Regions from separate parts of the Micromonospora sp. NPDC050417 genome, predicted to be linked through region 4. Evidence: riboswitches for the same ligand, from Rfam matches in the RefSeq annotation. Region 4 holds a riboswitch; each other region holds the start of a gene.
The links. Region 4 has a riboswitch for cobalamin ahead of cobN (cobaltochelatase subunit CobN). Riboswitches for the same ligand answer to the same signal wherever they lie in the genome.

Region 1 (6,113 bases), on a different contig from region 4:
CGGAGGCAGTCGCCGAGTTCGCCACCGAACGGTGGGGCTGGACGCCCGAGATCGCGCACACCACGGTCGTACCGGACGTGATGATGGGTATCGTCGAAGTGCTCAAACTGGTCACCGGTCCCGGCGACGCCGTGGTGGTCAACCCCCCGGTCTACCCGCCCTTCTACCAGTTCCTGCGCAGCCTCGACCGGCGGATCGTCGAGGCCCCGCTGAACGTGCGGCACCGGCTCGACCCGGATGCCCTGGACCGGGCGTTCGCCGAAGCCGTGGTCGGCGGGCGGCGCGCCGCCTACCTGCTCTGCAACCCACACAACCCGACCGGGACGGTGCACACCCGTGAGGAGTTGACCACGGTCGCCGAGTTGGCCGAGCGACACGGCGTACGGGTCGTGGCGGACGAGATCCACGCGCCGCTGGTGTACGCGGGCGCGACCTTCGTTCCGTACCTGTCGCTGCCCGCCGCGGCGAACGCCTTCGCGCTGCTCTCGGCGTCGAAGGCATGGAATCTGGCCGGACTCAAGGCTGCGGTGGCGGTAGCCGGACCGGAAGCGGCGGTCGACCTGGCACGGATGCCACCGGAGGTCGGCGACGGCCCCAGCCACCTCGGCGTCATCGCCCACAGCGCGGCGCTACGACTCGGCGGCTCCTGGCTGGACAACCTGCTGGCGGGCCTCGACGACAACCGGAAGCTCCTCGGCGAACTGCTCGCCGAGGAGCTTCCACTGGTCCGGTACCGACCGCCGGACGGCACCTACCTGGCCTGGCTGGACTGTCGCGCCCTGGATCTGCCCGCCGACCCGGCGGAGGTGTTCCTGGCACGTGGCCGGGTGGCGTTCGTGCCCGGACCCGACTTCGGCACCGGTGGCACCGGCCACGTCCGGTTCAACCTCGCCACCTCCCCCGAGATCATCACCGAAGCGGTACGTCGGATGGCCACCGCCGTACGCTGAGTCGATCCGGCGCCCCCGGGACCAGGATCGCGGTGCCGGAGTACCTGACCGGCTACCGGTTCGCCTGACCGCTCTTCGGTTGGTGCGACAGCTCAGCCGAGCGCCCACGCCTCGGTGGTCGTGGTGACCGTACGGTCGGTGTCGGCGGCCTCTTCGACCGCCAGGCCGATCAGGTGGTCCTGTGCCCCGTCGGCCAGTGGGTACGGCGGCGGGCCTTCACCGCGTACCCATGCGGCCATGGCCTGGAGCAGGGTCGCGGTGGCGATCTCGTCGTCGTTCCAGCGCAGGCCCGGATAGGGATTGCGGTAGAGGACTTCGGAACCAAGGGTGATGGTCTCGGTGTCGAAGCCGTCAAGGTCCAGGTCGTGACCGGTCTGCCGCCGTACCAGGGGTGTGCGCACGATCGCCCGGGGTGCGGCCAGGTGGACGATCTCGTCGTCGCGTAGCTCCCCGTGGGTGCCCCGGACGAGGAGTCGCCGGAACCGTAGTTGGTTGCGTGACTGGTTGTCGGTGAAGTCGTAGAGCCCGGAGCGGCCGTCGCCGAAGTCCAGGGTGGCGATGGTGGTGGTGGCGGGCTTCGGTGTCGGGTCGTCGGTCCAGCCCTGGCGGGTCTGCGGGTCGAGCAGCGGTGCGGTGGTCCGACTCGCCCGGATGGTGGCCGGGTCGTGACTGACGCCGAGCAGGCCACGGATGAGGGAGACGGCGTGGTACTGGTGCGTCGAGGAGACCTGGACCTGGGTCGGCGTACCGATGATCCCGGAGCGGACCGCCGCCGCGCGGGCGGCGTGTGCGGGCATCAGCAGATACTGTTCGGCGACCTGGACCAGGCCGGATTCGCCGACCTCGTCCCAGAGCCGACGCAGTCCGGCGACATCGGACGCGGGCGGGGTCTCGGTCAGCACTGGCACGCCACTCGCCACCGCCGCCGTGACCACGTCCGCGTTCACCGCTCGGGGCAGGGCGGTCACCAGGAAGTCCGGGCGGGCGGTCGCCAGGCAGTCGGCGAGCGAACCGAAGTACGGCACCGGCAGTGTCCGGGGTGTGGGAACCACAGCCCCGACGCAGGTCACGTCGGGCAACGCGGCGGACAACCGCCAGAACGCCTGCGCCCGCCAGCCGAACCCGATCAACGCGAACTTCGTCTCGTCTCTCATCCGGCCCACCTTAGGCATCCCTCGGGGCAGGCGGGCACGCCCACTGCTTCGTGGTCGTGCTCGACCGAAACGTACGCCCGGCGCCCAACCCGACACGCCTCCATGGTTATGCGTCGGTCTTCTCACCTGAAGTGGCCGGAGAGTCACCTTGTGCCGAGCTGTCAGCGATGGGCCTCTCGCCGTGCGGTGCACCTCGGCCGTGCGGTCGGTATCCGGTGGGCCGGGGGCGATCCCACCAGGACACGAACGCGACACGACATCTGGTGTTCGTTTATCCCTACCGCCCCATATATAGTTCGTGACGCAACTGGTTCAGCCGGACATCCAGCCGGCTGAGGCAACAGGGAACCCGGTGTGAATCCGGGACTGCCCCGCAGCGGTGAGTGGGAACGACCGCCGTCACAGAGCACTGGGAGCACCGGCACCCGCCGGTCACCTCCTGGGAAGCGACGGCCAGTAGGAGGACACGGGTTTCCGTGGCCGCGCCCGCGAGTCCGAAGACCTGCCAGTAGCGCCGCGCCCGGCGAACCGAGCGCGGCGGTCCGAGACCGCGCGGGACGGTCGACGGCTGCGACGCGACCCCCTGGGCTGCGCGTCTCCGCCTGCCTGCGCGCTCGGACCTCGTCGACGACGAGCACGAGGAGTGACAGGTGACGGTCACGGAGATGGTGACGGGCGAGGGAAACCCACTCGCACCGGGTCAACGCCGTACGCAGATGCACGTCCGTAAGCGCAACGGTGCGACCGAGCCGGTCGACGTACAGAAGATCGTCCGGGCGGTGGCGCGGTGGGCGGACGATCTGACCGAGATCGACCCGCTGCGGGTGGCCACGAAGACGATCAGCGGCCTCTACGACGGGGCGACCACGGCCGAACTGGACCGGCTGTCGATCCAGACCGCCGCCGAGATGACCGGTGAGGAGCCGCAGTACTCCCGACTCGCCGCCCGGCTGCTCGCCGGGTACGTCGACAAGGAGGTACGCGACCAGGGCATCGCCTCGTTCAGCCAGGCGATCCGGCTCGGTCACGAGCAGGGGCTGATCGGCGACGAGACGGCGCGGTTCGTGTCGGTCAACGCCCGGAAACTCGACGACGCGATCGATCCCACGGCCGACCTGCGGTTCGAGTACTTCGGACTGCGTACGGTCTATGACCGCTACCTGCTGCGCCACCCGGTGACCCGGCTGACCGTGGAGACCCCGCAGTACTGGCTGTTGCGGGTCGCCTGCGGACTCTCCGAGACCCCGGCCGAGGCGATCGGTTTCTACCGGCTGATGTCGTCGCTGGCCTACCTGCCCAGCTCCCCCACCCTCTTCAACTCCGGCACCGCGCACACCCAGATGTCCTCCTGCTTCCTGGTCGACTCGCCCCGCGACGAACTCGACTCGATCTACGACCGGTACGCCCAGGTCGCGAAGCTGTCGAAGTTCGCCGGCGGCATCGGCATCGCCTGGTCCCGGGTACGTTCCCGGGGCGCGCTGATCCGGGGCACGAACGGCCTCTCCAACGGGATCGTGCCGTGGTTGCGGACCCTCGACGCGAGCGTGGCGGCGGTCAACCAGGGTGGCCGACGCAAGGGCGCGGCCTGCGTCTACCTGGAGCCGTGGCACCCGGACGTCGAGGAGTTTCTCGAACTTCGCGACAACACCGGTGAGGACGCCCGGCGTACGCACAACCTGAACCTGGCCAACTGGATACCGGACGAGTTCATGCGTCGGGTCGAAGCCGACGAGGTGTGGTCGCTGTTCGACCCGGCCGAGGTGCCGGAGCTGCCGGACCTGTGGGGCGACGAGTTCGACGCCGCCTACCGGGCGGCGGAGGCGGCGGGCCGGTTCGTGCGTCAGGTCAAGGCCCGTGACCTGTACGGGCGGATGATGCGCACCCTGGCGCAGACCGGCAACGGGTGGATGACGTTCAAGGACCCGTCGAACCGGCTCTGCAACCAGACCGCCGAACCGGGCAACGTGGTGCACCTCTCCAATCTCTGCACCGAGATCGTCGAGGTCTCGGGCGACGGCGAGACAGCGGTCTGCAACCTCGGCTCGGTGAACCTGGCGGCGCACGTGGCCGGCGACGACCTCGACTGGGAGCGGTTGCGCGAGACGGTGCGTACCGCGGTGCTCTTCCTCGACCGGGTCATCGACATCAACTACTACCCGAGCGCCGAGGCGGCGGCGAGCAACCCGCGCTGGCGGCCGGTCGGGCTCGGCCTGATGGGCCTGCAGGACGTGTTCTTCGCGCTCCGGATGCCGTTCGACTCCGACCGGGCGCGGGAACTCTCCACCCGGATCTCGGAGGAGATCTACCTGACCGCCCTGGAGACCTCGGCGGAATTGGCCGTACGGTTCGGCCCGCATCCGGCGTACGCGCAGACCCGGGCCGCGCGGGGCCACCTCCAGCCTGACCTCTGGGGGGTCACCCCGTCGCAGTCGGAGCGCTGGGCCACGGTGCGGGAGCGGATCGCCGCCCACGGGCTGCGTAACTCACTGCTGGTGGCGATCGCCCCGACGGCGACGATCGCCTCGATCGCCGGGTGTTACGAGTGCATCGAGCCGCAGGTCTCCAACCTGTTCAAGCGGGAGACGCTCTCCGGCGAGTTCCTCCAGATCAACACCGCCCTGGTTCGGGAACTCAAGTCGCGTGGTCTCTGGACCGAGGAGATCCGTACCGAGATCAAGCGCGCGGAGGGCTCGGTCCAGGGTCTCCCGGCACTGCCGGCGGAGGTACGGGAGCTGTTCCGTACGGCCTGGGAGCTGCCCCAGCGGGCGCTGATCGATCTCGCCGCCGCCCGCTCGCCCTTCATCGACCAGAGTCAGTCACTGAACCTGTTCATGAGTGCCCCCAGCATCGGGAAGCTCAGCTCGATGTATCTGTACGCGTGGAAGTCGGGGCTGAAGACCACCTACTACCTGCGTTCCCGCCCGGCGACCCGGATCCAGCAGGCCACCGTGGCGATCAACAGGCCGGTGCTGGCCGTCGACGCCGAGACGCTCGCCTGCTCGCTGGAGAACCCGGAGTCCTGCGAGGCCTGCCAGTAGCCCCACCCGCTTCCGTCCACGATCCTGACGCACAGTGAGGCACCACGATGACCAGCACGACAAGGACAGCGATGTTGCTCGACCCGGGCATGAACCTGACCCTGCGCCCGATGAGATACCCACACTTCTTCGACCGCTTCCGGGACGCCATCAAGAACACCTGGACGGTCGAGGAGGTCGACCTGCACTCCGACCTGGCGGACCTGGATCGGCTATCGCCGGCCGAACGGCACCTGGTCAGCCGGCTGGTCGCCTTCTTCGCCACCGGCGACACCATCGTCGCCAACAATCTGGTGCTCAACCTCTACCAGCACGTCAACTCCCCCGAAGGTCGGCTCTACCTGTCCCGGCAGCTCTTCGAGGAGGCCGTGCACGTCCAGTTCTACCTGAACCTGCTCGACACGTACGTGCCGGACGAGGGCGAGCGGTTCGCCGCCTTCGACGCGATCGAGAACATCCCGTCGATCCGCCGCAAGGCCGAGTTCTGCTTCCGCTGGATCGACTCCGTCTTCGAGCTGCGTGAGCTGAGGACCCGCGAGGAGCGGCGCGCGTTCCTGCTCAACCTGATCTGCTTCGCCGCCTGCATCGAAGGGTTGTTCTTCTACGGCGCCTTCGCCTACGTCTACTTCCTCCGCTCCCGGGGGCTGCTGCACGGGCTCGCGTCCGGCACCAACTGGGTGTTCCGCGACGAGTCGATGCACATGGCGTTCGCGTTCGACGTGGTCGACACCGTACGTCAGGAGGAGCCGGACCTGTTCGACGACGAGATGGCCCGGCAGGTACGGGAGATGCTCGCCGAGGCGGTCGAGTGCGAGGTGCAGTTCGCCGAGGACCTGCTCGAACAGGGTGTCTCCGGGATGTCCCTGCCCGACATGCGCGAGTACCTGCAACACGTCGCCGACCGGCGGCTGGCCCAGCTCGACCTGCCCCCGTTGTACGGGTCAAAGAACCCGTTCGCCTTCATGGAACTC
Region 2 (7,942 bases), on a different contig from region 4:
CCGGGTCCGAGATGAAGCCGGTGTAGGTGTATTCCCCGCGCGGCAGGCGGAGGGTGATCGGGCCGGTGGCGAAGCCCTTGTAGATGCCGATGTGGTCGATCGGCACGAACCGGTAGCGGTACTCGTCGGCCGGCGTCCCGTCGTGACCGATCGCCTTCACGGTGACGTCGTAGCTCTCGATCTCCCGGCTCACCGCGACCGGCGTACGGACCGCGCCGCCACCGTTCGACGGGGTCGCGTTGACCACGCCGGTGAAGGCGCCGGTGGGTCCGTCGAAGGTGGTGTCGGCGGTGACGGTGGTGGTCGCCTGGCCACCGGCCGGCACGGTCAGCGTCGCGGGGGCGAAGGTGAACATCCCCTCCGGTGCCGGGGACCGGTCCTCGCTCCGGACATCGGCCGCGAGGTCGAGCGTGACCGGGCTGGTGCCGAGGTTGGTGTAGGTAACGGTTCTGCTGATCGGCTGGTTGTCGTGGTGCGGCCACCGCACGGTGCCCAGGTTGAGGTTCGTCGGGAAGGCGACCACCGTCGTCCTGACGGCCGCGGCGAGGTCGACCCGGCCGGCACCCTGCTCGAAGATCGTCAGCCCGTCGTTCGGGGCGGCGCTGCCCATGAGTGCGGCCTTGAGCTGGTCCGCTTTCCAGTCCGGGTGTGCTCCGGCGAGGATCGCGGCCGCGCCGGCGACGTGCGGGGTGGCCATCGAGGTGCCGGACAGCGGCAGGTGGCTCTGCCCCGGCTCACCCTGCCCGCTGTTCCTGGCCCGCGCTGCGGTGATGTCGACGCCGGGCGCGGTGATGTCCGGTTTGATCCCGCCGTCCAGGATCCGCGGGCCGCGTCCGGAGAACTCCGCCAGCTCGTCATCGCGGTTGACCGCGCCCACGGTCAGGGCGGCGTCAGCCGCGCCCGGCGACTCGATGCTGGCCGGGTCGTTGCCCGTGGCGACCACGAACAGCGTGCCCGTCCTGGCGGTGAGTTCGTTGACCGCCTGTGACAGCGGATCCGTGCCGTCGCTGGGGCTGCCGCCCAGGCTCATGTTCACCACATCGGCGCCCTGCGACGTGGCCCACTCCATGCCCGCGATGACCGAGGACTCGCTTCCGGTGCCGTCGTCGCCGAGCACCTTCGCGTTGAGGATCCGAGTGTCCGGCGCGACCCCCCGGTACCGGGCGTCCCGGCCGGCGACGATGGACGCGACGTGGGTACCGTGCCCGTGCCGGTCGTCGGGGTCGGCGCCGCCGGTGAAGTCACTCGCGCCCACCACCGCGTCGGCCAGGTCCGGGTGCCCGGCGTCGATCCCGGTGTCCAGCACCGCGACCGTGGTACCCGCCCCGGTGTGCCCGGCGCTCCACGCCACCGGGGCGCCGATCTGCGGCACCGAGTGCTCCAGCGAGGCCCGGACTCGCCCGTCGAGCCAGACCCGCTCGGCGCTCCGAGCCGTCGGCCAGTACACGGCGGAACGCTCCACGGAGACGGCCGTCACGCCCACGGCCGGCAGCACCCGGTTCACCCGGGCGGCCGCGCTGCGCGGTGTCGGGCCGGCGTGGTCGACGATCAGCGGCAGCCGGGGGGCCGTGGCGTCGTCGAATCCGGAGTCGACCAACTCGGTGACGTTGAACAGCCGCGGGTCCAGCCTGCCCGCTCGCAGGAGGGCCTGCGCGTCCTCGGGCACGATGTGTGTGTCACCCCGTTCGTCGGTGTACGAGTGGAACATCAGGTGTTCCCGGCCCTTCGCCGCCCGTACGTTCACCACGCGGGTACCGCTGACCGTCACCGTGTCGCCGGTCAGCAACGTCACGGTCGCGCTTTCGGCGGCGAGCCGCTGAGCCGTCACAGGGCTGGCCGCCGCCTCCGGCACGACCACCCCGGACGCCGCCGTGACGACGACCAGTAGCGCCGACAGTGCCGTTCTTCTTCGCATCACCATCTCCCCACTGTTTCTGGCAAGGGTTCGTTCGGCGCGGTGACCGCGCTGGTGACCCGGTCGGCGTGCGACGCCTCGGTGGTCGCCGGCACGTACGCCTGCCGCAGCCGGTACTCGCGCGCCTCCTCGCGCCGATGCTGACTGACCGTGTTGGTGGCGATCCCGTACAGCCACGGCCGGGCGTCCGGATGGGCGGTGTCGAACCGCTCCCGACGGCGGAACGCCGCCAGAAACGTCTCGGCGACCAGGTCGTCCGCGATTTCGGCACCGCGCCGCCTCGCCAGGTAGCGATGGATGTACGGCTCACGCCTGTCGAAGATCGTCGCGAAGCTTCCGGGATCCCGGACGGACCGCTCGATCACCGCCGCGTCCGTCAGCACGCCGACGTCGGCGGTCCTGACTCGTCTCAAACGATTCATGCACGACCTTTCGCGGACCGGGGAACCATCACCTGTTATCCGCAGGCCACACGAAAAGGGTTCACGGGCTGGGCGCCCACGTCGCCGAGCGCCGACGAACGGCGAGTGCCGACCGCGTTCCAGCGGCGGACATCGGAGGACACGTCAACCAGCTGGCGGTACCCGTCCCGCGTCTCGGACAGCCTCGCTCGTAAACCGTTGTGGGACCCGTACGATGGTGGGCGGTGCTGGTTCGCCCGACCCTCACAGGTCGGGCGTCGTAAGAGGGAACCCGGTGGAAAACCGGGACTGCCCCGCAGCGGTGAGTGGGAACGACCGCCGTCAACAAGCACTGGACCGGAAGGTCTGGGAAGCGACGGCCAGTAGGCGACCTTGTGTCATGCCCACGAGTCCGAAGACCTGCCAGCGCTGCGCACGCCGCCCGGTGTGCGCCGCCGGCGGTCCCTCGGGAGGGCCAGGGCGGAGAGACGGCACCTCGCTGTGCCCTGTCTTCCCCTCTCCCGTGCCCGCCGGGCACTTCGAGGGAAGGACCCCCTGTGAGCACCACCGCATTTGGTCAGAGCACCGTGCTCGGCTATCCGCGCGTCGGCGCGAATCGCGAGCTGAAGAAGGCCGTTGAGGCGTACTGGGCCGGCACCATCGACGCCGACAGCCTGGAGAACATCGCTGCCACGTTGCGGGCTGAGGTCTGGCGGACGCTGCGTGACGCCCGCCTCGACTCGATCCCGTCGAACACCTTCTCCTATTACGACCAGGTGCTCGACACCGCGGTCGCCGTTGGAGCAATTCCCGACCGGTTTGCCCGCCTGGGTTTGTCCGAGTTGGACACCTACTTCGCTATGGCCCGGGGTGTCGACGCCGAGCCGGCCCTCGAACTGACGAAGTGGTTCGACACGAACTACCACTACCTGGTGCCGGAGATCAGCGCGGGTACCGTCTTCGCCGCGAACCCGGCGAAGGCACTGCGGGAGTACGCCGAGGCCCGCGACCTTGGCATCAACACCCGCCCGGTGTTGGTTGGGCCGGCGACCTTCCTGCTGTTGGCCAAGGGCGACGATCCGTTCGCCCGCCTCGACGAGCTGGTCGAGACGTACTCCGGAATCCTCACCACGTTCGCGGAGGCGGGCGTGGCGTGGGTGCAACTGGATGAGCCCGCCTACGTCGCCGACCGCACCGCCGCCGAGATCGACGCCCTGCACCATGCCTACACCCGGCTCGGTGAGATCGCCGATCGGCCGCAGATCTTCGTGGCCACCTACTTCGGCGAGCTCGGCGACGCCCTACCTGCCCTGCTGAACACCCCGGTCGAGGCGGTCGGACTGGACCTGGCCGCCGGACCGGGCAACCTCAAGCGGCTCGCCACCGCAGGCCCGCTGCGCGGCAAGACCATCGTCGCCGGCCTGGTCGACGGCCACAACATCTGGCGTACCGACCTACGCGCCGCCGTCACCACCGGGGCGACGGTCACCGGGCTCGCCGACCACGTAGCCGTCTCCACGTCCTGCTCGCTTCTGCACGTCCCGGTCGACCTGTCCGCCGAGACCCGCCTCGACCCCCAACTGTACGAGCGGCTCGCGTTCGCCCGGCAGAAGGTAGACGAGGTCGTCCTGCTCGGACGCGCGCTACGCGACGGCACCACGCACCTGCCCGCACCTCTGCCGCCCGCCCCGGCGGTGTGGCGGCACGACAACGTCCGGGCCCGACTCGCCGCGCTCGACGCCACCGACCGGCAGCGCGGCGACTACACCAACCGGGCCGCCCGCCAGCAGGAACGGCTGGGGTTGCCGGACCTGCCGACCACCACGATCGGGTCCTTCCCACAGACGGCCGAGTTGCGCAAGGCCCGCGCCGCACTGCGCGCCGGCACCCTCGACGACGCCGGCTACACCGAACGGATGCGCGCCGAGGTCCAGCACGTCATCCGGCTTCAGGAAGCGCTGGGCCTGGACGTGCTCGTGCACGGCGAACCGGAACGCAACGACATGGTCCAGTACTTCGGCGAACAGCTCGACGGGTTCGCCGCCACCGACCACGGCTGGGTCCAGTCCTACGGCTCCCGCTGCGTACGCCCGCCGATCATCTACGGCGACGTGACCCGCAAGGCGCCGATGACCGTGACGTGGTCCACCTACGCCCAATCATTGACCAGCAAGCCCGTCAAGGGCATGCTCACCGGCCCGGTCACCATCCTCGCCTGGTCGTTCGTCCGCGTCGACCAACCCCGGGCCAACACCGCCGACCAGGTCGCGCTCGCTCTGCGAGACGAGTGCCGCGACCTCGAGGCGGCCGGGATCGGGGTCATCCAGGTGGACGAGCCGGCGCTACGGGAGACACTGCCGCTACGCAAGGCCGATCAGAAGGCGTACCTGGACTGGGCGGTGGCCGCATTCCGCCTGGCGACCAGCGGCGTCGCCGACGACACCCAAATCCACACCCACCTCTGCTACAGCGAGTTCGGTGAGGTGATTACCGCGATCGACGCCCTCGACGCGGACGTGACCAGCATCGAAGCGTCCCGCTCGAAAATGGAGGTCCTCGACGACCTCGCCGCGATCGGCTACCACCGAGGCGTCGGACCCGGCGTCTGGGACATCCACTCGCCCCGGGTCCCCACCCACGACGAGGTGGTCGACGCACTACGCGGAGCCGTCGCGGCCGTCCCCGCCCGCCGCCTCTGGGTCAACCCCGACTGCGGCCTCAAAACACGTGGATACCCCGAGGTCGAGGCATCACTGCGGCACCTGGTCGCCGCCGCCACCGAGATCCGCGGGAGCTGACAACACTGCGCCGGGTGGGCCCTCTCGGGGACCCACCCGGCTTGACCCGGATACCCGCCCTGTTGCTGGAGACCGACGACGACCGTCACCGCTACCAGGAGGCGCAAGTCCGCCGCGAGCATCGCCTCACTCTGCGGCTACCGCGACGTCGAGGCGTCCCTGACACGGCCCGGCAAGGCCGCCCTCCTAATAGAAAGTTCGCTCCAACCATCGGCGCGATCCTCAACTCCGATCCCCCAAAAGTCAGCACCCCGAAACAGCGGCGGCCGACGTGGTAGCCGCCGCACCAAGTTCCGGCCCGGCGCGGGTGCCCCGGCGACGGGTCAGCCAGAAAAGGCCACCACCGAGGGCGAAGGTGATCAACACGCCGGCGATCCCGGACAGACCGGTGGAGAGGTACGCGTTCTCCACCCCCTTCACGCCGTAGTCGGCGAGCGGGCTGTCGGCGAGTTCGTGGTCCTTGGTCTGCTGCGCCGGGCAGCTTCCGCCGGTGATGTTGTCGTCGGCGTCGAAGGTGCAGCCCGTACGGAGCGAGGAGTCAAGCCCGTCCGGGTGGCATCCGCGATGACGCCCTGGGCCGTCGCGCCGGACAGTGCTCTCGTGCCGCCCGTACCTGTCATCAGGTTCCACGGCCAGACCGGGCCGACTACTGATACCGGGTGCGACATCGCCAGCGACGACAAGATGGTTCATCGCCCGCAGTAGGAGGTTGGGGACGGGTGGATCGCCGGTGAGGTCGTCGGCCGGTGGGGCGAACATCGCCCGTGCTGCCCACATATCCGGAGCTGCGTCCGAATCATCGGCAAATTTGATCGATACCCTTGAAGACGGGGGCGCAGCGGACAGTGGGGCGAACCGTCCTGGACATCGAAGGAGTTGGACTATAACCCGACAAGCAACCGCGCAGCAGATCGACTCTCTGCCATACCGGGCTACCTCGTGTTTTTTCGTCCGGACCAGTCCGTCCGCCTTCCGCCCAGGCGGCGTCTCCCAGTGTGTAAGCCTCGGCCCGCACGGTGAGGTGCTGCGGGCGGGTCTTGGGAGCCGGGCGCCGAGTGGGTGACCAAGTAGCACTGTACCGTCAAGGGCCGACCAGCGCTGACCAGCGTCGATTACTTAGGGTGAGAGTGAGGTGATGAGGATGAAGGTGATCTTCGTGCACGGCGTACCCGAGACATCCCGGGTCTGGGACGACCTGCGCGCACAGCTCGACGTCGAGTCAATGGCGTTACAGCTTCCCGGGTTCGGGGTGCCCGTGCCGGAGGGATTCGTGCCGGACAAGGACGGGTATGTCGCCTGGCTCGTCGACGAGCTGCGGCGCTTCGACGAGCCGGTGAATCTGGTCGGGCACGACTGGGGCGCGTTGCTGGCGCTGCGGGTGGCGACCTTGGGTGAGGTCGAGTTGCGCAGCTGGGCGGTGGACGTGGCCGGGGTCTTCCACCCGGACTACGAGTGGCATCCGTACGCGGTGAGCCTGTGGGAGCCGGGTACCGGGGAGCAGGTCCTGGCGGCCCGGCGCGACGCCGCGCCGGATGACCCGAACGGTTCGATCGCGTTTCAGGTCAGCCTCGGTGTGCCGCTGGAGGCGGCGGTGCGGATGGCAGCGGCGCACGACGAGCTGATGAGCCGCTGCATTCTTGGCCTATACCGCTCCGCTCGGCCAAACGTAGGCGCCGACTGGGGCGACGCGCTCACTGGGCCGACCGTCGCGCCAGGTTTGGTGCTTACCGCCACGGCGGACGCGGTCGAGAACGAGCAGTGGTCCCGGGAGGTGGCCGACCGGCTGGACGCGCGGGTGGAGCGGCTCGATGGTATGGGGCACTGGTGGATGTTCGACCGGTCCGGGCGGGTCGCGGACGTACTGCGCGACTTCTGGCGCTCGGTCGACGGGCGGACGCAATAAGAACGTGACGCGGGGATGTGCTCCGCAACCCGAACACGGTCCGTAGCTACGCGACCGGCGTCGGAAAGACCGCCGAGCGCATCGGTGAGGCCCGCCCGTTGGGGTCGGTCGCGGACGAACAGATCGGCGAGGCCCTGGAACCGCTGTGGGCACGGCGGCGGCCAATCGTTCTTCGCCACCATCAAAGCCGAGCTACTCGACCGGCGGGCCTGGCCCACCCGCGACGCCGCCCGTGCGGTGAGCGGGACTACGACTCGGCGTGGATCACCATCAGCCCACCGGCCGGCGAGGCCGGCGACTGCCACAGCCTGCTCGTGCGCCGCCGGATCAGCGACGGCGAGCTGGCCTTCTACCGCTGCTGGACACCCACACCGGTGCCGTTGCGGGCGATCATCGGTGTGCGTCGGTGCGTCGCAGCCGTAACCAGCCGAGCAGCGCGACGCCTATGCCCCAGGCAAGGAGGACCGCGACCGAGGAGGTCATTGTCATCCCTGGCACTTGCCGCGTGATGATGAATATCGTGCCGGAGCCGGGCAGGATCTCAGCTATCGCGGAGGTGAACGTGCCGAATTGCCGTAGCACCTGCGGAAGGACGAGCATCAGGAGAAACATGGTGACCAGTGCCCCGGCTGTGTTGCGCAGCACGAAACCGATCCCGGCCCCGATCGTCGCTCCAGCAGCGAAAACGGCAGCGACCGTGCCGACGAAAGCCGGAAACTCGTTGAGCTGCAGGGTGAGCGCGGAACTGGCGGTCATGAACGCGGTCAGTGCCGCCATCACGGCGAGCACCACTCCGGCCCCTGTGGCGGTCGCGACGGTCACGAGCGAGCGGGCGAGGAACAGGACCGTTCGGCGCGGCGTCCACTGCAACGCTGGCACGATGCCACCGGTGGCGTAGTCAGCGGTCACCGTGATTGCCGCGAGG
Region 3 (7,942 bases), on a different contig from region 4:
ACGTACCGGGGCGCAATCCCGCTGACCTGGCCCGTGAGCTTGGCATGGCCGAGGCGATCAAGTTGGCCAGCAACGAGGTGCCGTTCGGCCCGTTGCCGGGTGTGGTGGAGGCGGTCGCGGAGGCCGCCGCGCTGGCGCATCGCTACCCGGACCCGGCGGCGACTGCCCTGCGTGCGGCCCTCTCCGAGCAGTACGGCATCTCCGCCGACCGGATCGCGACCGGCTGTGGCTCGGTCGCGCTCGCCGAGCATCTGGCCCGGGTCACGAGCCTGCCCGGCGACGAGATCGTCTACTCGTGGCGCTCGTTCGAGGCGTACCCGATCATCACGGCGACCAACGGCGCGACCAGCGTACGGGTGCCGAACACCGCCGGGCATGGCCACGACCTGACGGCGATGGCGGAGGCGGTGACCGACCAGACCCGGTTGGTGCTGGTCTGCAATCCGAACAACCCGACCGGCACCAGCGTGCGCCGGGCCGAGCTGGACCGGTTCATCGACGCGGTCCCGGACGACGTGCTGGTGGTGCTGGACGAGGCGTACCGGGAGTTCGTGACCGACCCCGGGGTGCCGGACGGGCTGACCGCCTACGGTGACCGGCCGAACGTGGTGGTTCTGCGGACGCTCTCCAAGGCGTGGGGGCTGGCCGGGCTGCGGATCGGTTTCCTGGTTGCCCACCCGGAGGTCGCCGCCGCGGTGCGTAAGGTGGTGACCCCCTTCTCCAGCAGCACGGTGGCACAGGCGGGTGCGGTCGCCGCGCTGGCACAGGCCGAGGAGGTACGTCGCCGCTGTGCCCTGGTGGTGGCGGAACGTGACCGGGTCACCGTGGCGCTGCGCAAGCTGCTACCGGAGGTGCCGGAGAGCCAGGCGAACTTCGTCTGGTTGCCGCTGGGCGACCGGTCGGTCGAGTTCGCCCGCTCCTGCGAGTCCCATGGCGTGATCGTCCGGCCGTTCCCCGGCGAGGGCGTACGGGTCACGATCGGCGCTCCGGTCGAGAACGACGCCTTCCTCGCGGTGGCGGAGACCGCCCTTCTTACCGACTAGGCGGGCATAAAGCCCTTATTTGCTACTTTTGCCACCAACACGGGCATACTGCCCTAGCTTTCGAAGTAGCCCCGTAATGCCAGCCAACCGGCATTGCGACCAGCCCGCTACTTCGAGACCATAGGGGTATAACTCGTGCGTTTTGCCAAAATCTTCGTGGTGGGTGCTGCCGCCGCCGCAGCGGCGGTAGCGCTCACCGGCATGCCGGCGGCGGCGGCTCCGACCGACGACACGGAAGTAACCTTCGAGATCCTCGCCGGCACCCTCGACATCACCGCACCCGCCACCGCCGACCTCGGTACCGGTGAAGCCGGCACCGTGATCGACGGGCAGATCGGTCCGGTCACCGTCGATGACTCCCGGGCCGAGCCGGACGCGTCCTGGGAAGCGACGGTGACCTCGACCGACTTCACCACCGGAACGGCGACGCCGACCGAAACCGTGCTGGCCTCACAGGTCGACTACTGGTCCGGTCCCGCGACCGCGACCACCGGTAACGGCACGTTCACGCCGGGGCAGGTCAACGCCGCAGCCGCGGCGCCACTCGACGACACCACGCCGCTCACCGCGTTCACGCACACCGGCGGCACCGGCAACAACACCGCCACCTGGAACCCGACCCTGGAGGTGAACGTACCGCTGGCCAACGTGGCGGGCGTCTACACCGGGACGGTGACACATTCGGTGGCGTAGCCGCCGGGGCCGGTCGGCCCGACGCGTAGCACTCGCGCTGCTCTGCCTCGCTGGCCTGGGCTTCTCCGCCCAGGCCAGCGCGGCCGAACCGGACCCCGGACAGGAAATGATCGGCATTCAGCTACTCGAAGCGCCGACCGACCGCCGCGGCGACCCACGTGCCCTCCGGTACATCGTCGACCACCTTCCGCCCGGCACCGTCATCAAGCGGCAACTGCTGGTGGCGAACAAGACCGCCAAGACACAACGGGTCGATCTCTACCCGGCCGCCGCCACGATCGAGGAGGAGCGGTTCGTGTTCGGTGCGGCACGGACCCCGAACGAGCTGACCTCCTGGATCTCGCTGGACCGGGAGACGCTGGAACTGGAACCCGGCGGCAAGGCCCGGTTCCGCGCGACGATCACGGTGCCGCCCCAGGCGTCGGCAGGCGAACGGTACGCCGTGATCTGGGCCTCGGTCTCGTCCGCGCCGGATCCGACGGCGAACGTCAACAAAATCCACCGGGTGGGCGTACGGACCTATCTCAGTGTCGGGCCCGGTGGCGAACCCCCGTCCAGCTTCACCATCGGTGAGCTGTCCCCGGCCCGGGACACCCTGGGCGTCCCCTCCGTGCGCATCGCGGTCCGCAACACCGGCGAGCGCGCCCTGGACCTGACCGGTTCGGTGAGCCTCTCCGACGGCCCCGCCGACCTGCGCGCCGGACCCTTCGACGTGGTGGACGGGACGACGATCACCCCGGGTGAGTCCGGGACGGTCCTCGCACAACTCCCCCGCGAACTGCCGAACGGCCCCTGGCAGATCGACGTCGCCCTGGCGAGCGGGCAGGTGAAAGAGAGCGCCACCGCGCGAATCACCTTCCCGGACCCGGGACGGGTCGGCGAACCCGGCTCCCCACTGAGTCGACTCGGCCCGCTCTGGGCGCTGGTCGCCGGGTCACTCGTGGTGGGGCTGGTCGTCCTCACCGGCCTGCTGCTCCTGATCCGTCGGTCCCGGCGCCGTACCGCCGTGTCGGGATGAGTGACCCGGAACCCGGGTGGCGCCGGTCAGCTCTCCCGGTCGGTGGCGAGTTGACGACGACGGCGTGACCGGAACACCAGCGCCAGGCCGGACAGGAGGACCACCACGCCGACGGCGAGCGAGCCGCTGAACCACACGGTCGGGTTGCGGATCAGGGAACCCGGGGACCTGGGCACGTCCGGCGCTGGGAAGGCCACCTCGGCCGCGGCGGTACGCCGTACCAGGCCGCTGGCGAGTGCCACCTCCGCCTGACGCGTCCCGCCCGGCAGGTCGGGCGGGAGTGCGACCTGCACCGACCCTGATTCGCCGGGGGCGAGTGTGGTGCCGTCTACCACGTCGAACGGGCCGGCCGCTGTGCCCGGCCCGCCGACGAACGACACCTTGCCGGTCATGTCGAGTGCGCGGCCACCGGTGTTGCGTACCCGCACGGTGAGGGAGGGCTGACCGCCGGGAGCCCGTCCGGGGACGAATTCGTCGATGTCGAAGGAGGACGGTGGTTCGCCACCGGTGCCGACGCCAAGGTAGAGCCGGACACCGGCCCGGTGCACCTCGGTCACCAGGCTGCCCGGCTCCGGGGCGGAGGTGGCCGATGCCCAGATGACCGCGTACCGCTCACCGGCCGAGGCGTTGCCCGGCACCTTCACGGTGGCGATCACCTCGACGGTCCTGCCGACGGCCATGTCGATCTCGTCCGTGTCGAGAGAGATCCATGAGGCAAGCTCGTTGACGGCCCGTCCGTCGCCGGACCGGAACCGCTCGCCTTCGACGGTCGCGGCTCCGGCGTAGAGCTGGACCCGTTGCCGGCGGTCCGTCCGATTGCTGACCTTGAGCTTTCGCTGGATCTCACCGCCGGCCGGCAGGTGGTCGACAATGGCGGTCCGGGCCCGTGGGTCGTCCTTGCGGTCGAGCGGCGTCTCCATCAACTGGATTCCGACGGCGTTCTCGGAGTCACCGGGGTCGGCGCCGACCGGTGCGGGCGGGGCTACGAGGCAGATCAGCGCCAGCGTCATCGACCAGGCTGGCACGAGGATCGCCCAGGCACGTACGCGATGCATGAATCTTCCCCACTTTCGCTGAACGTCGAACGGTGGAGTCAGTCGCTACGTGAAGATACTTCTACTTATGCCCTGATAAGTGCGGATTGCGGGCGCTACTGATCGACCCGGTGGTTTCTGGTCAATCACCTCCCGACCCCCGCCCGCCAGCGGTAAGGGGGCTCAGGTGGCGGCGAGGATGACCGGCTGCGGAGCCGCGTAGAACTGTGGGTCGGCCGCGTCCGGCGGGGCCGCCGCCGCCAGCCGTTCCACCGCCACGAAACCGTCGGCCGCGTACACGAATCCGGTCCGCCACGGCACGACCTCGTCACCGGCGACGAGGGGGAAGCTCGACCGTTGCGCACCGGTCATCGAGTTGAGCGTGATCAACTCGTGCGCGTCGGTGAGCAGGTGCAACCGCCCCGGCTGCACGGCCACGATCCGGGCCATCTCGGGGCCGGTACGCCGCCACAACTCGGTGCCGTCGCGTACGGAACGGGCCACCAGCTCCCGCCCGCTCGGGGTCAGCGCCACGTCGCCGTCGAGCACCACATCCGTCGGGTCCAGCACCGGAACCGGCACCGGCTCGTCCCCGTCCACCAGCCAACCCCGGCTGGTCCCGGCGCTGGTGGTACGCATTCCCGGGCAGTTCGACTCGCCGTTGCCGCAGCCGAGCGGCACCAACCCCAACTCCGAGCCGGCATCCTCAGGTCGCCACCGCCGGACCAGGTCACCGGTCTCCACGTCGTGGAACTCCACCGTCTGCGGAGCCGCGCAGGCGTCGACCGTGGCGAGTTGGCCGGCGGTGGTGGTGAGTGCACCGGCCCGACAGGCGCCGTCGATGTCGACCCGCCACAACTGCTCGCCGTCGGCCAGGTCCAGACCACGCAGCCCGGAACCGCCGATCACCACCAGCACCGTCCGACCGCTGCGTCCGGTCGCCAGGATCAGGCCGGCGGGGGTGTAGTTGACGCTGGCCCCGGTGCGGCGCCCGTCGTACCCGTGTCCCGGCGGAGGGCCGTCGGCCCGCCACCTGATCCGGCCGGTACGGGCATCCTGCGCGACCAGGTCCCCGTCCGACCAGCGGCTGACCACGGTGGTGCCACTGGCCACGATGCCGATCAGCTCCGCCGGCCAACGCCGGTACGACCAGTACGGGGTTCGTCGGGTCCGGGCGTCGACCGGCTGGTCGGCCCGGACCTGGCGGTCGGTGGCATAGATCCGCAGCCGGCCGTCCACGATCAGCGGGGCCGAGGCGAGCGTGCCGACGACCCCGGTTGCCGCGCTGACCGGGGCAGGGTAGCCGGTGCGAGCGGGGGTGAGCACCTCGGCGGGCGAGAGGACGCGGTACACGATCACGGCGACCGCCGCGACGACCAGCGCCGCCGCGATCACGGCGGCGGCCGGCCTGCGCCGTAACAGCCCACCGCTGCGAGATCGCATCGAGCACCTCCGCCCGCGACCCTACCGAGCCTGCGCGGACCGAAATCCGGCAGGTCAGGCGGCAGCGGCCGGGCCGCCCCGGCGCTCCCGGCCATCGGCGGTGACCGCCGCGGCCAGGTCGGCGAGGTCGCGACGCAACACGCCCTCGACGGTACGGGCGGCCAGCCCACCGAAGACCAGCGCCAGCAGCCGCCCGTGCGGGGTGGTGACCGTCCCTTCCTGCACCACGCTGACCGCCGTCCGGCCGGTACGTCGACGCCGCCGTCCTTCGATCGGGGTGAAGGTGTACGCGGTCCGGTACTCGACGCCGATGCCGGCGGAGGTGACGGTGAGCCGGTGGGGCGGGACCGCTTCCTCGACCTGGAACTCCTCGGCCAGTTCGGTCCCGTCCGGCAGCCGGTGCCCCTCCCGCCAGGTGCTGCCCACCCGGAGTGGGCCTGGGGTGAGCACGTCGATCCCGGTGACCGTGGAGAGCCAGCCGCCCCGGCCGGGCAGGTCGGTGAAGACCCGCCACAACTCGTCCGCTGACGCGTCCACCACCCGGGTCACCGCCACCGTCGCCATCGCACCTCCCGAGCCTCCACGGTAAGGCGAGTGGCCGACGATCGGGGCGAAGTTTGGTGGACGGCGAGGAGAACGTGACGCTGGTGACGGGCTCCCCGTCCCGAGGCCGTCCACCCGTCCGGTGCCGCTATTGTGCGCGGTGGCACAAACGTTGCGAGGTGCCCCGCGCGAGCGGGGAGAATCGGGAAGCCGGTGTGAATCCGGCACGGGCCCGCCGCGGTGACCGGGGAGCTGCCACCCACGCGTACCAGACGCAGCCACTGGCCCCTGAGGGGCTGGGAAGGCGGGTGACCAGCGTAGATCCGGGAGTCCGAAGACCGGCCTCGCGTCACCGGCCCCGTCAGGGGCGCGAGCGCAGCGGGAGCCTGCCTTGAACACCGGACTTTACGAAACCATCCACCGTCGCCGGGACGTACGTGCCCAGTTCACCGGCGCGCCGATCCCCGACGAGACGCTGGACCGAATCCTGACGGCGGCGCACGCCGCGCCGAGCGTCGGTCTCTCCCAGCCGTGGGATTTCATCCTGGTCCGCGATCGGGAGCTGCGGGAGGAGTTCCACCGGCACGTGGAGCGGGAACGGGACACCTTCGCGGCCACTCTCGACGGTGCGGCGGCGGAACGGTTCGCCCGAATCAAAATCGATGGCGTACGCGAGTCGACGTTGTCGGTCGTGGTGACGTACGACCCGGAACGGGGTGGGCCGGCGGTGCTGGGCCGCCACGCGATCGCCGACGCCGGCCTCTACTCGGTCTGTCTGGCGATCCAGAACCTCTGGCTGGCTGCGACCGCCGAGCAGGTCGGGGTCGGCTGGGTCTCGTTCTACCGGGAGCCGTTTTTGCGCGACCTGCTCGGCATCCCGGCCACCATCCGTCCGGTGGCGTGGCTCTGCCTCGGCCCGGTCACCCATCTGGAGCAGACGCCGGACCTGGAGCGGCACGGCTGGCGCCAGCGACGCCCGGTGTCGTCGGTGATCCACCAGGACCGCTGGGCGTCTGGTCACCGCCCCTCCTGACCAGGACTGGAGCGGGCTATGCGCTCGCTCTTCGAAGACCACGACACCTCCTCAAGAACACCTAGCCATGATCATTGCGCCGCTGGCTGTTCTGGCGGCGGTCCGCAGAACAGCCAGCGGCGCATGGATCATGCACTCCCTCGTCCAACCTCACGGGCTGACAGGTTCCTCACGTTTGGTGGCTACAGTCCCGGCGTGACATCCACCCCCACCCGTCGCATCCTTTCCGTACTCCCGCTTTTGGCCCTGCTGACGTTGAGCGCCTCTGGTGCCGGCGCCCACCCCACGTTCGACGCGGCTCCGACCACCGCAGGCCGACCGAGCCCGTCCGCCCCGCCCTCGGTCGGCGCACCGGCAACGCCGTCAGCAACACCGTCGGCTTCGCTGTCGGGGGCGGGCACACCCGCGCCGAAGAGCTTGGCCTGGTATCTCGCCCAGGTGCCGGACTTCCCCGAGGCGCCGCCACCGCAGCGGGTGCAACTGCCCAAGGACGGTTCGGCCCCGTTCTGGTTCCGGGTGCCGACCGACCAGAAGGTTGCCTTCATCACCATCGATGACGGCGGGATGGCCCGTCCACCAGCGGTCATCGATTTCATCCGGGAGGCGCACATCCCGGTCACGATGTTCCTGAACTCGCCGGCAGCGGCCGAACACACGCCCTACTTCAAGCAGATCGAGTCGGCGGGCGGGGTGGTGGAAAACCACACCATCACCCATACGTCACTGAAGGGCAGGTCGTACGCCTTCCAGAAACACGAGATCTGCGGGGCGGCGGACAAGCTGGAGCAACTGTTCGGCAGACGGCCGGTCCTGTTCCGCCCGCCGTTCGGCAACCGTGACGCGACCACGTTGAAAGCCGCGCACGACTGCGGCATGAAGGCGGTCTTCCACTGGACCGAGACCGTCAACGAGGGGATCGTGCGCTACCAGACCCCGACGAAGGTGGTGAAGCCCGGCGAGGTGCTGCTGATGCACTTCCGACCGGCGCTCATGGACGATCTCCTGGCGGCGCTGAAGGCGATCCACCGTTCCGGGCTCACCCCGGCGCTGCTGGAGGAGTACGTGGAGTGACCGTAGCTGTCAGCGAACGCCGCTCCTTATATCAAGTTGGCGAAAACTTGATATCCTGGGTGCC
Region 4 (7,942 bases):
GGTGCAGCCCTTGGTGAGCAGATCGGTCAGGTACGTGCCGGTCGCGGCGTTGCGTTCGGCATCGTTCGGGTACTGGACGAGCCCGGGGAGTTCGTCGGAGTGGGCAACGCGGATCGTGGTCACAGGAGGAACCCTTCGGAGCGGCCCGACATCGACCCTGAACGGCTCGACATTGGACGAGGGAGGCTCGACCTTGGATGGTGGCAACCGATACCTGAAGCATTTTCACTGGCATCGTCGATGACTAGATCACGGGAGCGCCACGGACGGCTATCACGGCGGTAAGGAAGGGGCCCTTGTTAACGCCTAGCGTTAACAAGGGCCCCTTCCTTACACGGGTGGGCTACTCGGAGCCGTCGTCCTCGAGGTCGCCCTCGGTCTGGACGTACAGCTCGCGCAACGCGTCGAGGGTGGCCTGCTCCGGGTGCTCCCAGAGCTGCCGGTCGGCCGCCTCCAGCAGCCGCTCGGTGATGCCGTGCAACGCCCACGGGTTCGACTCGGTGAGGAACTTCTGGTTCTCCGGGTCGAGGACGTACGTCTCGGCCAGTTTCTCGTACATCCAGTCGGCGACGACGCCAGCGGTGGCGTCGTAGCCGAACAGGTAGTCGACCGTCGCGGCGAGTTCGAACGCGCCCTTGTAGCCGTGCCGGCGCATCGCGGCGAGCCAGCGCGGGTTCACCACCCGAGCACGGAAGATCCGGGCCGTCTCCTCGCTCAACGTACGGGTACGCACCGCGTCCGGCCGCGTGCTGTCCCCGATGTACGCCGCCGGTGCCTTACCGGTGAGTGCCCGCACCGTGGCGATCATGCCCCCGTGGTACTGGAAGTAGTCGTCAGAGTCGGCGATGTCGTGTTCCCGGGTGTCGGTGTTCTTCACCGCGACCGCGATCCGCTTGTACGCCGTCTCCATGTCGGTCCGCGCCGCGACCCCGTCCACGCCCCGGCCGTACGCGTACCCGCCCCAGACCGCGTACACCTCGGCCAGGTCGGCGTCGTCACGCCAGTTCCGGCTGTCGATCAGTGGCAGCAGTCCGGCCCCGTACGCACCGGGCTTCGAGCCGAAGATCCGCATCGTGGAGCGCCGCTCGTCACCGTGCTCGGCCTGGTCCGCCAGGGCGTGCGCCCGTACGTAGTTCGACTCGGCCGGCTCGTCGAGTCCGGCGACCAGCCGTACCGCGTCGTCGAGCAGGGCGACCACGTGCGGGAACGCGTCCCGGAAGAAGCCGCTGATCCGCATCGTCACGTCGATCCGGGGCCGGTCCAGTTCGGCCAGGTCGACCGCTTCCAGACCGGTGACCCGACGGGACGCCTCGTCCCAGCGCGGCCGTACGCCGAGCAGCGCGAGCACCTCGGCGATGTCGTCGCCGGCGGTGCGCATGGCGCTGGTGCCCCACATGGAGAGCCCGACCGAACGCGGCCACTCGCCGGTGTCGGCCCGGTAGCGGGACAGCAACGAGTCCGCCATCGCCTGCCCGGTCTCCCAGGCCAGCCGGCTCGGCACCGCCTTCGGGTCGACGGAGTAGAAGTTCCGGCCGGTGGGCAGGACGTTGACCAGGCCGCGCAGTGGCGACCCGCTCGGGCCGGCGGGCACGTAGCCGCCATCGAGCGCGTGCAGCACGGCGGCCAGTTCGTCGGTGGTTCGGTCCAGCCGGGGCACGATCTCGGTGGCGGCGAACTCCAGCACCCGTGCCACCTGCGCGTGGTCGACCGCCGGGTCGCCGGTCGCCGCTGCCTGGCCGGTTGCCGGGTCGCCGGTCGCCGCTGCCTGGCCGACCGCCGGGTCGCCGGTCGCCGCTGCCTGGCCGGTTGTCGGGTCGCCGAGCACGGCCGCACACACCTCGGCCGCCGTACCGGGCGCCCAGTCCTGTTCCTCCATCGCCAGCACCAGCGCGCGGGCGGTCTCCTCGATCCGGTCCACCTCGCCCCGGGCGGCGCTGCCGTCCTCGGTGAGGCCGAGCGCCTCGCGCAGACCGGGCAGCGCGGCGACCTGTCCGGCCCACATCTGCCGGGCCCGGAGCATGGCCAGCACCAGGTCGACCCGGTTCTGTCCGCTCGGCGCCACCCCGAGCACATGCAGCCCGTCGCGGATCTGTACGTCCTTGATCTCGCAGAGCCAGCCGTCGACGTGCAGGATGAACTCGTCGAACTCGGCGTCGTGCGGCCGGTCTTCGAGGCCGAGGTCGTGGTCGAGTTTGGCGGCCTGGATCAGGGTCCAGATCTGGGCCCGGATCGCCGGCAGTTTCGCCGGGTCCAGGGCCGCGATGTTCGAGTGCTCGTCGAGAAGCTGCTCCAGCCGGGCGATGTCGCCGTAGCTGTCGGCGCGGGCCATCGGCGGGATCAGGTGGTCGACCAGGGTGGCGTGCGCCCGCCGCTTCGCCTGGGTGCCCTCACCGGGGTCGTTGACCAGGAACGGGTAGATCAGGGGCAGGTCGCCGAGGGCGGCGTCGGGTCCGCAGGCGGCGGACATGCCGAGCGTCTTGCCGGGCAGCCACTCCAGGTTGCCGTGCTTGCCGACGTGCACCACCGCGTGCGCGCCGAACTCGTCGGCCAGCCACCGGTACGCGGCCAGGTAGTGGTGGCTCGGCGGCAGGTCCGGGTCGTGGTAGATGGCGACCGGGTTCTCACCGAAGCCGCGCGGCGGCTGGACCATCACCACCGTGTTGCCGGAGCGGAGCGCGGCGAGCACGATCTCGCCGTCGGGGTCGCGGGAGGTGTCGACGAAGAGTTCACCCGGGGGCGGACCCCAGTGCCGTTCCATCTCCTCGCGCAGCTCGGCCGGGAGGGTGGCGTACCAGGCCCGGTAGCGGCGGGCCGGGATCCTGATCGGGTTGCCTTCGAGTTGTTCCTCGGTGAGCCAGTTGAGGTCCTGTCCACCGGCGGCGATCAGCCCGTGCACCAGGGCGTCACCGTCACCGGCGCTGACACCGGGGAAGGCGTCCGGGCCGTCGGCGGGGCCGATGTCGTACCCCTGTGCGCGCATGGCGGTGAGCAGCCGGACCACGCTGGCCGGGGTGTCGAGGCCGACCGCGTTGCCGATCCGGGCGTGCTTGGTCGGGTACGCCGACAGCATCAGCACGATCCGGCGCTGCTCCGGCGGGGTGTGCCGGAGCACACCGTGCCGGACCGCGATCCCCGCGACCCGGGCGGACCGCTCCGGGTCCGCGACGTAGACGGTGAGCCCGTCGGCGTCGATCTCCTTGAAGGAGAACGGCACGGTGATGATCCGGCCGTCGAACTCGGGGATGGCGACCTGGGTGGCGGTGTCGAGCGGGGAGAGGCCGTCGTCGTTGTCGGCCCAGACGGCGCGGCTGCTGGTCAGGCAGAGCCCCTGCAGGATCGGCACGTCGAGGGCGGCGAGCGCCCCCACGTCCCAGGCTTCGTCGTCGCCACCGGCCCCGACCTCGGCTGGGCGGGTGCCGCCGGCGGCGAGCACGGTCACGACCAGCGCGTCCGCCTCGCCGAGGGTTTCCAGCAGGGCGGGCGCGGGGCTGCGCAGCGAGGCGCAGTAGACCGGCAGCGGCCGGCCGCCGGCGTCCTCGATCGCGGCGCAGAGCGTCTCGACGAAGGCGGTGTTGCCGGCGACGTGGTGGGCCCGGTAGTAGAGCACCGCGATCACCGGGCCGTCGGTCTGGCGCGACTCGCGCTCCAGCCGCCCCCACTCGGGCGTCGCGACCGGCGGGGCGAAGCCGAGTCCGGTGAGCAGGATCGTGTCGGAGAGGAACCGGTGCAGCTCGGTGAGGTTGGCCGGGCCGCCGTGCGCGAGGTAGGTGTGCGCCTCCGCGGCCACCCCGGCGGGCACGGTCGAGCGGCGCATCAGCTCCGCGTCGGGTGCCTGCTCACCGCCGAGGAGTACGACCGGCAGTGTCCCGGCCAGCAGCGCGTCGAGCCCTTCCTCCCAGGCCCGGTAGCCGCCGAGGATGCGTACGACCACCAGGTCGGCGCCGTCGAGCAGGGCCGGCAGATCCTCGACCGAGGTACGGGCCGGGTTGGCCAGCCGGAAGTCGGCGCCACTGGCCCGGGCGCTGAGCAGGTCGGTGTCCGAGGTGGAAAGAAGCAGGATCATCGGGCACCGCGCAGGGCGTGGCGTGGCATGGTGGTTCCTCCCTCGGGGTCCGCGCCCCGGGTTCGTCGGTTGCGGCCCGGCGCGGGCCCTTCGGGTCCGTTCCCTGCCGCGCGGTGACCTGGAGTCTCCTGGCTCCCGGATCGTCGCTCGCCCCGGTCTTCCCGCCCGTGTGGGCCGTGACCATGTCGGGGTCCGCTCCCCGGTAACAGTGGCGGGACCGCGCCGGGATCACACCGGCTTCCTCCACCTGTCGCCGCGTTTCAGCGGCTCCCACTCTCACGAGTCGGACCCCGGTTCGTCAAGCCGCGCCCGACAGGGGTGCTGGTGCGGCGGCCGGCGTGCCGGTCGGCTGGCCCTGCCCAGGCCGTAGTATCCGCCGGGTGTGGTCACCACGAGGGCGGTCGGCACCGGACGCCTGTCCGGGGGCGCTGCGCGTACATGTCGCCGCCGACGGCAACCTGGCCCGGGTCCGGGTGCCCGGTGGGCGGTTGCACGCCGACCAACTGGCCGTGCTGGCCGCCGCCGCGTCCGAACTGGGCGATGGCGGGCTGGAGCTGACCTCGCGCGGCAACGTGCAGCTTCGGGGCCTGCCGGCGGGTGCGGAGCGGGAACTGGCCGCCCGGCTCTGGGCCACGGGCCTGTTGCCGTCAGAAACTCATGAACGCGTACGCAACGTGATCGCTTCCACACTCAGCGGCAGAGCCGAGGGTGGACAATTTGATCTCCGGGGCCTGGTGGACGAGCTTGACCAGGGGTTGTGTGCCGACCCGGCGCTCGCCGACCTCCCCGGCCGGTTCCTGTTCACGGTTGACGACGGCCGCGGTGACGTGACCGGCTTCGGTGCGGACGTGGGTCTGCTCGCCGTGGCGTCGGACACCCTCGCGGTGCTGCTGGGCGGCACCGACACGGGCGTGCGGGTGCCTCCGGCGGCCGGCGCGAGCACCGCCCTGCGGGCAGCGCATGCCTTCCTCGCCGAGTACGCGGCGCAGGGCGGCACCGCCTGGCGGCTGGCCGAACTCGACGACGGTGTACGGCGGGTGGCGCACCGGCTACGTACGGCACTCGACCCGGCGTTTGTCGGATCACCCGGCGGGCTCGCTCCCGCGCCCGCACCGACCCGTTCGCCGGTCGGCCGGATCGCCCAGATCGACGGGCGGCAGGCGCTGGCTCTGACGGTGCCGCTCGGCCGGCTCACCGTGGCGCAGGTCGACGTGCTCGAAGCGACGGCACGGGCCGCTGCTGACGAGATCAACATCACTCCGTGGCGCACCGTCGTCGTACCCGATCTGGGCACCGGCGAGGCTGAGCGCCGGCTGGCCGCGCTCACGGCCGAGGGACTGGTGGCCGACGCCTCCGCCGGTTGGGTCGGGGTGACCGGCTGCGCCGGGCGCCCTGGCTGCGCCAAGGCGCTCGCCGACGTACGGGCCGACGCGAACCGGGTGCATCGGGCGGCGGCACCGGGTCCGACGGGCCTGCCGGTGCACTGGGTGGGTTGCGAACGGCGCTGCGGCCGGCCGGCGGACCGGCATGTCGAGGTGCTGGCGACCGTTGACGGATACCAGGTCAGCCTGGACGGTCGACCGCGCCCGCGGTCGGCGACGCTGGACGAGACCGCTGCCGCGATCGCGGCGGCACGGAGGGGTACGTGATCGACTACGTCCGCGACGGCGCGGAGATCTACCGCCGGTCGTTCGCCACGATCCGCGCCGAGGCGGACCTGTCGGGCCTGCCCGCCGATGTCGCCACGGTGGTCGTACGCATGATCCATGCCTGCGGCATGGTCGACCTGCCGACGGATGTCGGCTACTCCCCCGACGTGGTCTCCGCCGCGCGGGCGGCGCTCCGCGCGGGTGCGCCGATCCTCTGCGACGCCGAGATGGTCGCCTCCGGTGTGACCCGCAGCCGGCTGCCCGCCGACAACGAGGTGATCTGCACCCTGCGCGACCCTCGGGTACCGGCCCTGGCGGCCGAACTCGACACCACCCGCAGCGCCGCCGCCCTCGAACTCTGGGGTGACCGGCTCGACGGCGCGGTGGTCGCGGTCGGCAACGCGCCGACCGCCCTGTTCCGCCTGCTGGAGCTGATCGACGCGGGAGCCGGACGACCGGCTGCCGTGCTCGGCATACCGGTGGGTTTCATCGGTGCGGCCGAGTCCAAGCAGGCGCTCGCCGCACATCCGGCCGGACTGGAATACCTGGTCGTGCACGGCCGGCGCGGTGGCAGCGCGATGACCGCGGCGGCGATCAACGCCATCGCCAACGAGAAAGAGTGACCAGGGTGGACAGCGGCACGCCGGTGGGGCGGCTCTACGGGGTGGGACTCGGGCCGGGCGACCCGGAACTGGTGACGGTGAAGGCCGCCCGGCTGGTCGAGCGGGCGGACGTGGTCGCCTACCACAGTGCGCGGCACGGGCGCAGCGTCGCCCGGATGATCGCCGAACCGTACCTGCGGGACGGGCAGATCGAGGAGGCCCTGACCTACCCGGTCACCACGGAGAAGCCGGAACACCCGGGCGGCTACCGCGCCGAGATCGAGGAGTTCTACGCCGACTGCGCGGCCCGGCTCGCCGCGCACCTGGACGCCGGGCGGGACGTGGTGGTCCTCTGCGAGGGCGATCCGTTCTTCTACGGCTCCTACATGCACATGCACAAGCGGCTTGCCGGCCGCTACCCGACCGAGGTGGTACCGGGCGTGACCTCGGTGAGCGCCGCCGCCGCCGTACTCGGGCGTCCGCTGGTCGAGCGGGACGAGACCCTGACCATCCTGCCCGGCACCCTGCCGGCCGAGGTGCTGGCGCAACGGCTGGCGGCGACCGACTCAGCCGCGATCATGAAACTGGGCCGCACCTTCGGCAACGTCCGCGCGGCACTCGCCGAGGCGGGCCGGCTGGACGAGGCCTGGTACGTCGAACGTGCCACCACCGACCAGCAGCGCTCGGCCAAACTGGACGAGGTCGACCCCGAGACGGTGCCGTACTTCTCCCTGGCCCTGCTGCCGAGCCGGGTGCACGAACGTACCCGGGCCGAGTTGGCGGGCGAGGCGGCACCGGTCACCGTTGTCGAGTCGTCTCCGGTCGAGCCGGCCGGGCTCGGCGAGGTGGTGGTGGTCGGGCTCGGACCAGCCGGACGGGAGTGGCTGACCCCGCAGGCACGGGCCGCGCTCGACAGTGCCGACGACTTGGTCGGGTACGGGCCCTACCTGGACCGGGTGCCGGCCAACCCGCGCCAGCGACGGCACGCCTCGGACAACCGGGTGGAGGCGGAACGAGCCGAGTTCGCCCTCGACCTGGCCCGGCGCGGGCGGCGGGTCGCGGTGGTCTCCTCGGGTGACCCGGGCGTCTTCGCGATGGCCGCCGCCGTGCTGGAGGTCGCCTCCGAGCCGAAGTGGACCGACATTCCGGTACGGGTGCTGCCGGGGCTGACCGCCGCGCAGGCGGTGGCGAGCCGGGTCGGTGCCCCACTCGGGCACGACTACTGTGTGCTGTCGCTGTCCGACCGGCTCAAGCCGTGGGAGGTCATCACCAAGCGGCTGGCCGCGGCGGCGAGTGCCGACCTGGTGATCGCGATCTACAACCCGGGCTCGAAGAGTCGGGTCTGGCAGGTGGCGGCGGCCAAGGAACTGCTGTTGGAACACCGGTCCCCGGAGACTCCGGTGGTGCTCGGCCGGGACGTCGGCGGTTCCGGCGAGCGGGTACGGGTGGTCCGGCTCGCCGATCTGGACCCGGCCGAGGTCGACATGCGTACGCTGCTCCTGGTCGGCTCCTCCACCACGCAGGTGGTCTCCCGGGGCGGTGCCGGCCCGGTGGTCTTCACGCCTCGGCGTTATCCGGCCTGACTCCCGCAACGCTGATCGGCCGGGGTACGCGGTTCACCACCCCGG

Region 1: it holds a riboswitch for cobalamin, as region 4 does, so the genes downstream of both, ACIBF5_RS32455 (ribonucleoside-diphosphate reductase subunit alpha) here and cobN (cobaltochelatase subunit CobN) in region 4, are expected to answer to the same signal.
Region 2: it holds a riboswitch for cobalamin, as region 4 does, so the genes downstream of both, metE (5-methyltetrahydropteroyltriglutamate--homocysteine S-methyltransferase) here and cobN (cobaltochelatase subunit CobN) in region 4, are expected to answer to the same signal.
Region 3: it holds a riboswitch for cobalamin, as region 4 does, so the genes downstream of both, bluB (5,6-dimethylbenzimidazole synthase) here and cobN (cobaltochelatase subunit CobN) in region 4, are expected to answer to the same signal.

Annotation. Positions count from the first base shown of each region.
Region 1 is NZ_JBITIH010000054.1:236-6,348, reverse strand. It holds gene ACIBF5_RS32465 (MalY/PatB family protein) at 1-950, shown strand, start outside; gene ACIBF5_RS32460 (Gfo/Idh/MocA family protein) at 1,043-2,104, opposite strand; cobalamin riboswitch at 2,396-2,629, shown strand; gene ACIBF5_RS32455 (ribonucleoside-diphosphate reductase subunit alpha) at 2,770-5,142, shown strand; gene ACIBF5_RS32450 (ribonucleotide-diphosphate reductase subunit beta) at 5,190-6,113, shown strand, end outside.
Region 2 is NZ_JBITIH010000001.1:57,257-65,198, forward strand. It holds gene ACIBF5_RS00180 (S8 family peptidase) at 1-1,915, opposite strand, end outside; gene ACIBF5_RS00185 (RNA polymerase sigma factor) at 1,915-2,337, opposite strand; cobalamin riboswitch at 2,549-2,759, shown strand; gene metE (5-methyltetrahydropteroyltriglutamate--homocysteine S-methyltransferase) at 2,874-5,114, shown strand; gene ACIBF5_RS00195 (PDGLE domain-containing protein) at 5,358-5,873, opposite strand; gene ACIBF5_RS00200 (alpha/beta fold hydrolase) at 6,256-7,017, shown strand; gene ACIBF5_RS00205 (hypothetical protein) at 7,408-7,942, opposite strand, start outside.
Region 3 is NZ_JBITIH010000002.1:542,766-550,707, reverse strand. It holds gene hisC (histidinol-phosphate transaminase) at 1-1,043, shown strand, start outside; gene ACIBF5_RS05120 (hypothetical protein) at 1,179-1,736, shown strand; gene ACIBF5_RS05115 (hypothetical protein) at 1,843-2,754, shown strand; gene ACIBF5_RS05110 (hypothetical protein) at 2,781-3,809, opposite strand; gene ACIBF5_RS05105 (PQQ-binding-like beta-propeller repeat protein) at 3,972-5,231, opposite strand; gene ACIBF5_RS05100 (SRPBCC domain-containing protein) at 5,286-5,795, opposite strand; cobalamin riboswitch at 5,935-6,136, shown strand; gene bluB (5,6-dimethylbenzimidazole synthase) at 6,166-6,807, shown strand; gene ACIBF5_RS05090 (polysaccharide deacetylase family protein) at 7,003-7,878, shown strand.
Region 4 is NZ_JBITIH010000017.1:87,581-95,522, reverse strand. It holds gene ACIBF5_RS22120 (mycothiol acetyltransferase) at 1-123, opposite strand, end outside; gene cobN (cobaltochelatase subunit CobN) at 344-4,063, opposite strand; cobalamin riboswitch at 4,185-4,307, opposite strand; gene cobG (precorrin-3B synthase) at 4,444-5,712, shown strand; gene ACIBF5_RS22105 (precorrin-8X methylmutase) at 5,709-6,335, shown strand; gene ACIBF5_RS22100 (precorrin-2 C(20)-methyltransferase) at 6,332-7,897, shown strand.